One region of the Exiguobacterium sp. JMULE1 genome, then DNA from elsewhere that is predicted to be linked to it. Evidence: riboswitches for the same ligand, from Rfam matches in the RefSeq annotation. Region 1 holds a riboswitch; each other region holds the start of a gene.
The links. Region 1 has a riboswitch for S-adenosylmethionine ahead of EXW93_RS15730 (LLM class flavin-dependent oxidoreductase). Riboswitches for the same ligand answer to the same signal wherever they lie in the genome.
Positions count from the first base shown of each region.

Region 2: linked by a shared signal. The riboswitch ahead of metK (methionine adenosyltransferase) and the one ahead of EXW93_RS15730 (LLM class flavin-dependent oxidoreductase) in region 1 are both predicted to bind S-adenosylmethionine.
Region 3: linked by a shared signal. The riboswitch ahead of EXW93_RS12430 (methionine ABC transporter ATP-binding protein) and the one ahead of EXW93_RS15730 (LLM class flavin-dependent oxidoreductase) in region 1 are both predicted to bind S-adenosylmethionine.
Region 4: linked by a shared signal. The riboswitch ahead of EXW93_RS13460 (methionine ABC transporter ATP-binding protein) and the one ahead of EXW93_RS15730 (LLM class flavin-dependent oxidoreductase) in region 1 are both predicted to bind S-adenosylmethionine.

Region 1 covers NZ_SGWC01000002.1:2,995,338-2,998,448, reverse strand. Annotated here, with positions in the region: gene EXW93_RS15740 (DUF2325 domain-containing protein) at 1-808, shown strand, start outside; gene EXW93_RS15735 (DUF975 family protein) at 872-1,510, shown strand; SAM riboswitch class I at 1,623-1,725, shown strand; gene EXW93_RS15730 (LLM class flavin-dependent oxidoreductase) at 1,800-2,858, shown strand; gene EXW93_RS15725 (ATP-grasp domain-containing protein) at 2,855-3,111, shown strand, end outside.
Region 2 covers NZ_SGWC01000002.1:2,257,598-2,260,708, forward strand. Annotated here, with positions in the region: gene EXW93_RS12070 (GNAT family N-acetyltransferase) at 1-466, opposite strand, end outside; gene metK (methionine adenosyltransferase) at 604-1,812, opposite strand; SAM riboswitch class I at 1,941-2,067, opposite strand; gene pckA (phosphoenolpyruvate carboxykinase (ATP)) at 2,302-3,111, shown strand, end outside.
Region 3 covers NZ_SGWC01000002.1:2,327,225-2,330,335, reverse strand. Annotated here, with positions in the region: gene EXW93_RS12440 (PLP-dependent cysteine synthase family protein) at 1-376, shown strand, start outside; gene EXW93_RS12435 (bifunctional cystathionine gamma-lyase/homocysteine desulfhydrase) at 369-1,535, shown strand; SAM riboswitch class I at 1,593-1,697, shown strand; gene EXW93_RS12430 (methionine ABC transporter ATP-binding protein) at 1,776-2,798, shown strand; gene EXW93_RS12425 (methionine ABC transporter permease) at 2,795-3,111, shown strand, end outside.
Region 4 covers NZ_SGWC01000002.1:2,533,753-2,536,863, forward strand. Annotated here, with positions in the region: gene EXW93_RS13450 (alpha-glucosidase) at 1-163, opposite strand, end outside; gene EXW93_RS13455 (aminotransferase class I/II-fold pyridoxal phosphate-dependent enzyme) at 312-1,499, shown strand; SAM riboswitch class I at 1,562-1,667, shown strand; gene EXW93_RS13460 (methionine ABC transporter ATP-binding protein) at 1,752-2,765, shown strand; gene EXW93_RS13465 (methionine ABC transporter permease) at 2,755-3,111, shown strand, end outside.

The DNA of each region.
Region 1 (3,111 bases):
GTTTGAACAAGCAATCGTCAAAGCACATGGAATCATTGAGGAAACGGTGAATGGTCCACTGCAAGATGAGTCGGGCAGATCGTTCTATTATGTTGTACCGGTAGAAGACATGCGCTATTTCCGACTAGAAGCAGGGCAACTTGTCGATCTCGTCATGTGGCGGGGGCGGAAGGATACATTAACGATTGCTTGGAAGCATCCGTTCACGTATGAAGAGCCGATCGTCAACGCATCATCCAACCGTCCGTCAGCGATAGAACAACAGGTAGTGAAGACGCCTGTGACAACAAAAAAGTCAAATCGGTATGCACGAAAAATGAAACGGCAACCAGTGCCGAAAGCTAAAAAAGCGCAGCGTCGCGTCCGTATGCCAAAAGAGCAAACGATTGAACCGATCGTAACAACAGCCGTACCGGGACAATTGATGGATTTCGTTGATAAGACACCGTTAGATTTCACGCGCTTCACAGGCATGCGTCTTGTTATCGTTGGAAACGAACAACAGACCGCTGTCTATCGTGAGTTCTTTGTGCCGACGGGGATCGAATTAATTCATCTAGCAGGGGACGCACAGTCCGCGAAAAAGATTGCTTGTCTCGCCAAAAAGACGGACGCGATCGTCGTCGTGACGAGCCGTGTCTCTCATGCAGCGAGTGCACATGTCATCGCTCAGGCGAAAAAGCATGGTATTCCATTCGCGATGGAACGCCTCGACGGTCGACGTTCGTTATATACAGCGTGTGAGCGGCAACTTGAGCGCGCTTGGTTGAAACAGAAACAAGAGGGGAAATTATTGAAAAATCAGTGAAACATTAGAAGTTATTAGCCGTAGAGTAAGGTGAGAACTTATTTTTCAAGGAGGACCTTACTCATGTCATCTCAATTAAAAAAAGCAGCGAAGGAGTCGCTCAGCGGTCGTTGGGGATTCGCAGTCCTAACAGTTATTCTGTTTAGTATCATTCAAGGTGTGCCTGGATTATTTGGATCAGATATAGATGAACCAGCTAATACGATGGATCTCGTCGTATCGTTGGTATCGATTTTATTGATCCCGGTCGGAGTCGGTTGGACTTGGATTGCGATGTCGATTGCTCGCGGAGAAGAAACGAAAGTGACGGATTTATTTGAACCATATGGTATGTTTTTCAAAGTGATTGGTCTAGCCATCGTACAACTCTTTTTTATCTTCTTATGGTTACTGCTATTAGTCGTACCGGGAATCATTAAATCATTTTCTTACATGCTAACGTTCTATATTTTGCGAGATGAACCATCGATTGGTATCTTAGAGGCCATTACACGCTCCCGAAAAATGATGGACGGGCATAAAATGGAAGCATTCCTTCTTCTACTGTCGTTTATTGGTTGGGCTCTTTTAGGAATCGTTACCCTCGGCCTAGCATTCTTGTGGATTACACCATATTTCAGTGTTACCTTTGCAAAATTCTATGATCGTGTTCGTGGTGAACAAACGCCAGAGCCAACATCAGATTTCGTCGCACCATATTAATACCGGATCCCGACACGATGTCGGGATTTTTTATGCTCGAAATAATTCCGATTGGAAAAGACGGTTTAATGGTTGCTTTAGTTCAGTGAATTTTGTACGATGAATGCAACACATCTTATCTAGAGAAGTCGAGGGACTGGCCCGAAGACACTTCAGCAACCCCGCCGTGGCGGAAGGTGCTACTTCCAGGAAGGGATACCTTCCGAAGATAAGAGCGGACAGGACAAGATACCGTCGCTCTTTTCGAACTTCGAAAAGAGCGTTTTTTTATGATAAGGGGGACGATGGAGTGGAGTATGGTTTTTGGTTACCGATTTTTGGGGGATGGTTACGTAACGTCGAGGATGAACAGATGCCACCGACCTTCGATTATGCGAAACAAGTCGCACAAACAGCAGAACGGATCGGCTTCTCGACGACGTTGATTGCGGAATTGAACTTGAATGATATCAAAGGCATCAAGGAACCGAGTCTTGAGGCATGGACGACGGCAGCAGCGATTGCTGCAACGACGGAACGCCTTGAGATCATGACAGCGGTTCGTCCCGGGTTCCATAATCCAGCGACGACAGCGAAGATGGCGGCAAACATCGATCAGTTGAGTGGTGGACGCTTTACGCTCAACGTCGTTTCAGCGTGGTGGGCAGAGGAAGCGAAACAATACAATGGTATCTTCACAGCACACGATGAACGCTATGCTCGGACGGAAGAGTTCGTCACGGTCATGAAGGGACTATGGGCAGATGCGTCACCGTATAGCTTCTCCGGTCATCACTACACGATCGAGCAAGCAGAACTCCATCCGAAGCCAGTCCAGCGTCCAGGGATCAAGCTCTACGCCGGTGGAGAGAGTGAAGCTGGAAAACGGACGATCGTCGAACACTGTGACGCTTATGTCATGCATGGGGGTACTGTTGAAGAAGTAGCCCATAAAATCAATGACATGAAAGTACGCCGGGAAACGACGGGACAAACGCCGCTTGAGAGCTTCGGTCTTGCTGCCTACATCATTTGTCGGGATACGGAAGAAGAAGCACTTCTTGAATGGCAACGCATCACGGACGTTAAGGAAGACAGCGCTGGTTATGCCGGTTATCAGGATTTCATCAGTAAATCGCAACTGGAGCAACAGGTCGAACGAAACGATTATTCCGTCTCGAACCGTGGTCTACGTCCGAATTTAATCGGAACACCAGAACAAATTGCTGAACGCATTCTGGCATTCGAAGCTGTTGGTGTCACGTTACTCTTATTACAATTCTCACCACAACTCGAAGAAATGGAACGCTTTGCCCGTGACGTAATGCCACTGGTCGAAGCGAAACGAAAGGTAGGTCAACAATCATGACAAAAATTCATATTCTCCACGAAAACCAAGAATGGACGGACCATCTCATCAAACGTCTCGAAGAACTCGAGTTACCGTATGAAGAGTGGCACTTGAATGAAGGGATTGTTCCGCTGGATGAACTGCCGCCAGAAGGCGTCTTTTACAGCCGCATGAGTGCCTCTTCGCATACGCGGGGGCACCGTTACGCGCCGGAGTTGACGGAAGGAGTGCTCGCTTGGTTAGAAGAGCATGACCGGACTGTCTTTAATGG
Region 2 (3,111 bases), 740 kb from region 1:
GAATGACAGATTCTACTTGCCCAAAGACTTCTTCCGTCATCTCACTGAGTTCTTCAAAACCGAATGAGGTCAAGAACTGACGCGCTTTATAGTTACGTGCCTCCACGTATACTTCGAGTGGGACGGCTCCTTGTCGTTCGAGTTCACGGATCAATCGTCGTCCGATTCCGTTTTGCTGATATTTCGGTAAGACGTACAGACGAATGATTTCCCACGTTCCCTCAACATCAACAGCATGAATGAAACCGACGATTTCCTCATCGATGATTCCGACATAAAAATACTCTCCCCGTGCTTCTTCTGCCGTCCGAATCGCACGAACAACCTCCTCTTGCGGATACGCTTCCTGCACGAAATGCGCTTTCGAGCGCTCGGAATAGATTTCTGCGTACGTATCCAACCAGGATGTGACGGCAATGTCATGAATACGTCCTGCATCGGCTGGAATAGCTTCGCGTATTTCCATAATCGGAACCCCCCTTTGTATTCATACGAATCGACTCATGTACTTTTACCCTCTTCTAGAAAAAACATTCGTTTCCTGCAAAGTTCCACGTAAACAAAAAAGTCCGAAAACCCGCGTAGGGTTCTCGGACTTTTTGATTATGCGAAACGTTTTGCCTGTTCTTCAAGAACTGCTGCTTTATCTGTTTGCTCCCATGGAAGCTCAACATCTGTACGACCGAAGTGACCGTATGCAGCTGTTTGACGATAGATCGGACGACGGAGATCAAGCATGTTGATGATTCCAGCCGGACGAAGATCGAAGTTTTCAGCAACCAATTCGACGAGTTGTGCTTCAGGAAGTTTTCCTGTACCGAATGTATCAACCGCGATTGATACCGGGTGCGCGACACCGATTGCGTACGCGAGTTGAACTTCTGCTTTGTCTGCAAGACCTGCAGCAACGAGGTTCTTCGCGACGTAACGTGCTGCGTATGCAGCTGAACGGTCGACTTTTGTTGGATCTTTACCAGAGAATGCTCCACCGCCATGGCGTGCGTATCCACCATACGTATCAACGATGATCTTACGACCCGTCAATCCAGCATCTCCTTGTGGTCCGCCGATGACGAAACGACCAGTTGGATTGATGAAGAATTTCGTTGCTGCGTCGATGTATTCAGCCGGGATGACCGGTGTGATGACGTGTTCTTTCAAGTCAGCTTGAATTTGCTCAAGCGTAACTTCTTCCGCGTGTTGTGTCGAGATGACGATCGTATCGACACGAACCGGCTCGTTGTTCTCGTTGTATTCGACCGTGACTTGTGTTTTTCCGTCCGGACGAAGGTAGTCGAGTTGACCGTTTTTACGCACTTCTGCCAAACGGCGTGCGAGACGGTGTGAAAGCGAGATTGGAAGTGGCATGAGTTCTGGTGTTTCTTTCGTTGCGTAACCGAACATGAGACCTTGGTCTCCTGCACCGATTGCATCGATTTCTGCATCAGACATGCTACCTTCACGTGCTTCAAGCGCTTGGTCTACACCAAGAGCGATGTCTGCTGATTGCTCATCGATTGATGTCAATACAGCACATGTGTCCGCGTCGAAACCGTATTTCGCGCGTGTATAACCGATCTCACGAATCGTTTCACGAACGACTTTTGGAATGTCGACGTAAGTGGATGTCGTGATCTCACCTGCAACGAGAACGAGACCTGTTGTAACAGAAGTTTCTGCCGCAACACGCGCGTTTGGATCCGCTGCGAGGATTGCATCAAGAATTGAATCCGAAATTTGGTCACAGATTTTATCTGGATGACCTTCAGTGACTGACTCCGACGTGAATAGTCGGCGATTAAGGTTTGTCATGTATGACCCTCCCAAAAAAGAATTTGACGGTGTACTCATTTCCCCTAGTTGAGTGGGACGGTAAAATGAAAAAAACCTTTCCAAGTCCAAAAAATGGTCAGGGAAAGGTTGTGCGTTCTTCCTTTACCCTCTTATCGTTCGAAGTGTTTACTTCGCTTCAGGAGAGCACCTTTTCCCTCATTAATATGTGAATTAATGTAGGACGGTTGCCGGGTTTCTTCGGGCCTTGTTCCCTCCACCTGCTCAGAATAAGAGTATCCGTTACGAATTACATGATATAAAGTTGTAACTACTCTGTCAAGCAAGGTTTCAAATTCTAGTCGAAACTTTTTGAAAGAGATGTTAAACTGTTAATGCTGAAAGCGTTTCCAGATAAATAGAAATCAGCACTAGAAAATGATTGCTCTCTCTTTAGTATGTCATATATAATAAATGTGTCATACTAAATACAGTGAGCCAAAACCAACGTAGGGGAAAGGTGGGGTCAGGATGCCGATGACGGTCCTGAATATCGAAGAACTACTCAAGAAAGAGCATGTGTTCAAACAACTATCTGTTGCTGAACTTGTCGAACATGCGATTCGAAACGAAGAAGGTGTCCTTGCTGAGAACGGCGCATTATCTGTAGAAACGGGGAAATTTACAGGTCGTTCACCAAAAGATAAGTTCATCGTCCGTGATTCTTCCTGCGAGTCTCACATTGATTGGGGTCATGTCAACCAACCAATGGATGGAGACAAATTTGAACAATTGTTGCAAAAGGTTCTTCGTTACATGAACGAAGCTGATCATCTCTACTACACAGAAGCTGCTGCTGGAGCAGATACGCACTTCACCCTTCCGGTCCGTGTGCTCACACAATATGCTTGGCATAACCTGTTTGCCAAACAACTCTTTTTACGCGAGTATCCTGAAGTGGCTGCCTTCGAACCGTTCACGGTCGTCTACGCGCCACATTTCAAAGCAGATCCTGCCGTTGACGGAACGAACTCCGAGACGTTCATCGCGATGTCGTTCGAACACCGAATCGTCTTGATCGGTGGAACGGAATACGCTGGAGAAATCAAAAAGTCGATCTTTTCCGTCATGAACTACCTCTTGCCACAAGAAAACGTCCTTTCGATGCACTGCTCGGCAAACGTCGGACACGAAGGCGACGTCGCCTTGTTCTTCGGTCTATCTGGTACTGGTAAGACCACCCTTTCAGCCGATGATAGCCGTCAATTGATCGGTGACGATGAGCATGGTTGGTCGCACGATGGTGTCTTCAACATCGAAGGCGGATGTTACGCGAAGACG
Region 3 (3,111 bases), 670 kb from region 1:
AACAGCGGACTTCTTAAAACAACGTCTCGGTACAAAAGCAGCAATCGTTGAACCGGAAGGCTCCGTCTTAAATGGTGGTCCAGCCGGTCCGCATAAGACAGAAGGTATCGGTACAGCGAAATGGCCAAGCCTCGTTCCGCGTGAACTCGTTGATGAGATTCATACGATTTCTGACCGCGATGCATTTGACGCGGTTCATACACTCGCTGCTCGCGAAGGACTACTCGTTGGTAGTTCAGCAGGTGCAGCGCTCGTTGCTGCGCTTGATATCGCAAAGCGTCACCCCGGCAGTACGATCGTCACCGTCTTCGCAGACAGTGCCGAACGCTATTTAAGCCAACAAATCTTTGAAAAGGTGGACGAAACTCATGCGTAAGAAGACAGCATTGATTCATGGAGGAACAGGTGTCGATCGGGCAACAGGAGCCGTCACACCTCCAATCTATCAAACAAGCACATACAAGCAGGATAAAATCGGTCAACTTAAGGACGGATACGAATACTCACGGACAGCGAACCCGACACGGACGAGCATCGAACGATTGATTGCGGATCTCGAGGGCGGCGCACGTGGTTTTGCGTTCGGTTCTGGGATGGCAGCGATCCATGCCGTCTTCCACTTGCTTGAGTCTGGCGACCACATCGTCATGACGGATGACGTCTACGGTGGTACGTTCCGCTTGATGCAACGCGTCTTACCGAAGTTCAACATCCAAGTGACATTCGTCGATACGACGGATCTTGCGGCAACGGAAGCAGCGATCCAAGACAACACGAAGATCGTCTACGTCGAAACACCGACGAACCCGTTGTTGAAAGTTACGGACATTGAAGCAATCGCAACAATCGCCAAACGTCACGATCTTAAACTCGTCGTCGACAACACGTTCGCGACACCATACCATCAACAACCACTCGCACTTGGTGCAGACATCGTCTTGCACAGTGCGACGAAATACATCGGCGGACATTCGGACGTCGTCGCTGGACTTGTCGTCGTCAAAGATGATGCGCTCGGCGAAGAGCTGCACTTCATTCAAAACTCGACAGGCGGCGTGCTTGGACCGCAAGACAGCTTCTTGCTCGTCCGTGGTCTTCGTACACTCGGTATCCGGATGGATGCGATCGAAGAGACAGCACATGATCTCGTTGCGTTCCTACAAGCGCAAGACATCGTCTCGAACATCTTCTACCCAGGACTTGCATCGCATCCTGGTCACGACATCCAAGCGAAACAAGCGACTGGATTTGGTGGGATGATCAGCTTTGATGTCGGTTCAGCAGCGAACGCAGAAAAACTCGTCGAGGCGACACACTTCTTCACACTCGCTGAGAGTCTTGGTGCCGTCGAGAGTCTGATTTCGGTGCCTGCACGGATGACGCACGCGTCGATCCCAGCAGAACGTCGGGCAGAACTCGGCATCACGGACGGTCTCGTTCGGATTTCAGTTGGACTTGAGGATGCGGAAGATTTGAAAGAAGACTTAACACGTGCTTTCACGTTCCTCGAAAAAGTTTCTGAAAAAACTGTTTGACAACAAAAATAACCCCTGCTAATATTCAGAATATATTCTACAAACTTAATACCGAAACTCTTATCGAGAGTGGTGGAGGGACTGGCCCGATGAAACCCGGCAACCGCGGATCTAATCCGAAGTGGTGCTAATTCCAGCAGACAAAAGTCTGGGAGATGAGAGCAAATGGTTTTGTGTACTGAAAAGTGCGCGCGTTTGCTCTAAAACGCGCGCACTTTTTTTATTTTAGGAGGGACAGTTGTGATTCGTTTACAAGACGTAGGAAAGATTTATCGCTCAAAGCGCGGAGCGGTCGAAGCCGTCGCGAATGTCGATCTGACAATCGAGCGCGGTGAAATTTTTGGAATAATCGGTTATTCCGGAGCAGGGAAATCGACCCTGATCCGATTACTGAATATGCTCGAAGCACCAACGAGTGGTTCGATCCAAATCGATGGTGTTGAAATGACATCACTAAAACCTAAGGAATTACGAGGCGTCCGCAAGAATGTCTCGATGGTCTTCCAACACTTCAACTTACTATGGTCACGGACGGTTGAAGAGAACATCATGTTCCCACTCGAGCTCGGTGGCTTCCCGAAAGCACACCGCAAGGAACGGGTAGCGGAACTGATCCAACTCGTTGGTTTGGACGGACGCGAAAAAGCCTATCCGTCACAATTATCCGGTGGTCAAAAACAACGTGTCGGTATCGCTCGGGCACTGGCATCGAACCCGGACGTTCTCTTATGTGACGAGGCAACAAGTGCACTCGATCCGAAGACGACGGACTCAATCCTTGAGTTACTCGTCGACATCAATGAAAAACTGAAACTGACGATCGTCTTGATCACACACGAGATGCACGTCATTCAAAAAATCTGTCACCGGGTCGCCGTCATGGAAGCCGGTAAAATCGTCGAGCAAGGACCGGTCGCAGAAGTCTTCCGTCATCCGAAGCAAGCGATGACGAAGGAATTCGTCAAACAATTAACTTCGCCGTCGGAGAACGAGTTAACGTTCGCGAAACTACGCGAACGGTACCCAACCGGAAAAATCGTTCAGTTGACGTTCGTTGGATCGACAGCGGAAAGCCCGATCCTCGCGGAAGTCATGAAGGATTCACCGGTCCTGTTCAATATCATCGGCGGAAACGTCGGTCAATCGCAGGAAGGGGCACTCGGTACACTGTTCATTCAGTTGATCGGGGAAACAGAAGCAACACAAGCGGTCATCACGAAACTTCAAGCCAGTGATGTTGAAGTGGAGGTGGATCACCGATGATTTCATTCTTTGACAATCTAGATTGGGACATGGTGTGGGAAGCGACAGGCAGTACCGTCTATATGACGGCAATCGCTGGGGTTTCGACATTCGTCCTCGGTTTGATCATTGGTTTACTATTGTATGCGACAAACGAAGAGTTATTGTTCAAGAATCGGGCGTTCTATTCAGTGTTGAGCTTGGTCGTCAACGTCTTCCGTTCGATTCCGTTCATCATCTTACTGATCTTATTGATTCCATTTACGACGGCAATCGTCGGTTCGTTCCTCGGACCAACGGCAGCATTACCGGCACTGATTTTCGGTGCTGCACC
Region 4 (3,111 bases), 460 kb from region 1:
GATAACATGGATTCAGCCACACGACATCGACACCAAGTGAAGCGATGTAATCAAGCTTCTCGATGACACCTCTTAAATCACCGATCCCATCCCCGTTCGAATCTTTAAAGCTACGCCAGTAGACTTGATAGACGACTGCCTCTTTCCAGTTAGCTCGCTTCATCTTCCCACTCCTCTCCCTACTCTTTATTCCCGCTCCACTTATCTGTACCTGTTTATCCGACAATTTTTTTAAATTTCGAAAAAGTTCTTTTCTTTTGATTGAATATTCGTTATCCTTGACGACAATACCACGAAGGAGGCATTCATCCATGAAACATTTCGCTCCATCCATCGCCATTGATCGGCTTCCTGCTCCCGTCTTCGCTGAACTTGCGAACCGAATCGGTGCTGTAAAAGCTGCCGGACATGATGTCATCACACTTGGTCAAGGAACACCCGACCAAACGACGCCTGTACATATTCTCGATGCCTTAAAACAAGCCATCGACGAGCCAACGAACCTTCAATATCCACCATTTCGTGGACATGATTTTCTAAAACAAGCTGTCGCAAACTTTTACGCGACTGAATTCGGTGTCACGATCGATCCGGCAACGGAAGTCGCGATTCTCCTCGGCAGTAAAGCCGGAATCGTCGCCTTACCGCAGACGATCGTCAACCCTGGAGAAGGTGTCATCGTCCCGGATCCAGGATACCCGGATTACCTGTCTGGTGCAGCACTTGCTGGCGCTTACCCGATTACGCTTCCGTTGCTCGAGAAAAATGATTTCTTGCCGGATTATGACTTACTTGATACGACGGACGTTGAGCGTGCCCGGATGTTGTTCCTCAACTACCCGAGTAATCCGACGGGTGCGACCGCGACGGCAGAAGCCTTCGAACAGACAGTCGCTTTCGCCGATGCCCATGATATCTGTGTCGTTCATGACTTAGCATACGGCGGTATCAGTTTCGATGGTCCGACGCGAAGTTTCTTGCAGACGGAAGGTGCAAAAGACGTCGGGATCGAATTGTTCTCACTCTCGAAACGCTTCAACATGTCCGGCTTCCGGATTGCCTTTGCCATCGGAAATCCGTCCGTCATCTCAAGCATCGAAACGTACCAAGAACATCTCTACGTCAGTGCCTTCACACCGATTCAGCATGCGGCGACCGTCGCCCTCACGAGTGACCAGACGTGCGTCCGTGAGTTAAGTCGCTTGTATGAAACACGACGCGATGCGTTGTTCGCAAAACTCGATGCAATCGGCTGGAGTGGACCACGACCGGGCGGTTCCTTCTTCGTCTGGCTTCCTGTTCCGGAAGGTTATACGTCCCAAAGCTTCACCGATCATCTACTTGACGAAGCACATGTCGCTGTGACCCCTGGATCCTTCTTCGGCGAATACGGTGAAGGCTACGTCCGGATCAGCTTGATTGCTGACGTTGAACGTCTAGAAGAAGCCGTCGATCGAATCGGAACGCTCAACCTGTTCCGGACACCTGTTGCGGAATAATTCTGAAAAAACATTTGACAGATGGGAATCATTTCCGTTAAAGTAAGTCCCAACAGCATAACTACTTATCGAGAGCGACCGAGGGATTAGGCCCAACGACGTCCGGCAACCACCTGTAAGGAACGGTGCCACATCCTACAGAATGATTTTCATTCTGAGAGATAAGTTACGAAATCTTACACTTTCGTCGCTTTTTTCTGGTTGCTCCGCTACTAGGAAAAAGCGACTTTTTTTGTATGAGGAGATGAGCGGATGATTGAATTCAAACACATTACAAAACGGTTCGTCCGAGACCGGACCCCGATTTTTGCCTTACGGGATGTCGATTTGACGATCCAAAAAGGAGAAATCTTCGGAATCATTGGCGAGTCTGGTGCCGGTAAAAGTACGTTGCTTCGCCTAATCAATGGGCTCGAGCATCCGACACAAGGAACCGTCAAGGTCGACGGTGTCTCGCTTGGCGGGATGTCAAAAGCAGATTTGCGTCAACTTCGCTTGCGGACAGGAATGATCTTTCAGCATTTCCAATTGATCCAGTCGCGCAACGTCGCGGATAACATCGCTTTTGCGCTCAAGGCCGCTGGCGTCAAACGAGCAGATTTCCCGGAGCGGATTCGTGAACTCGTCTCGCTCGTCGGACTTGAAGGATTTGAGACGAACTTCCCGAGTCAATTAAGCGGTGGGCAGAAACAGCGCGTCGGGATTGCCCGGGCACTCGCAAACAATCCGACCGTCTTGTTATGTGATGAAGCGACATCCGCTCTTGACCCCGTTACGACACTACAGATCCTTGAACTGCTGAAGGATTTGAATGAACGACTCGGGTTGACGATCGTCCTCATCACGCATGAGATTGATGTCGTCAAACAGATTTGCCATCGTGTCGCGGTCATGTCACAAGGTGAAGTCGTTGAAGTCGCCTCAACCTATGACTTGTTCAGTCAAGCTAAGCATCCGGTGACGCAACATTATGTCGATACGGCACTACAAATCGAATTGCCGGAACGCATTTTACAGGCAACCCCAGGCAAGATCATCCGCTTGCAGTTCACGGGCGAAAAGACCGGTGAGAGTACGTTATCAGAAGCGATCCGCCGTTACGATATCTCAGTCAGCATCTTGCACGGCAAGGTCGACTACATTCAAGACGTCGCCTTCGGTGTCCTCATTGTCAGCTTGACGGGATCATCCAATCAAATCGCTCTTGCCCTCGACTGGCTCGCGACGGAACTTCATGCACTCGAGGTGATTCAGGATGTGGCTTGATCGTATTCAAACGATGTTACCTGAGCTCTTGAAGGCACTCGGCGAGACAGCATGGATGGTCGGAATTTCACTTGCTTTCGCATTGGTCGTCGGGATTCCGCTCGGAATTCTCTTGTTCGTCACCGACCGCGGATTATTTTTTCAAAACCTTGCCGTCCGCCGTGTTCTTGACTTCGTCGTCAACATCGTCCGGTCGCTACCGTTCATTATCTTGTTGGTCGCCCTCATTCCGTTGACGAAGTTCTTACTCGACAATACGATCGGTCCGACGGCAGCATCTGTCAGTCTCAGTGTCGCAGCGATTCCGTTTCTCGCGCGACTCGTCGAAACATCACTCCGTGAAATT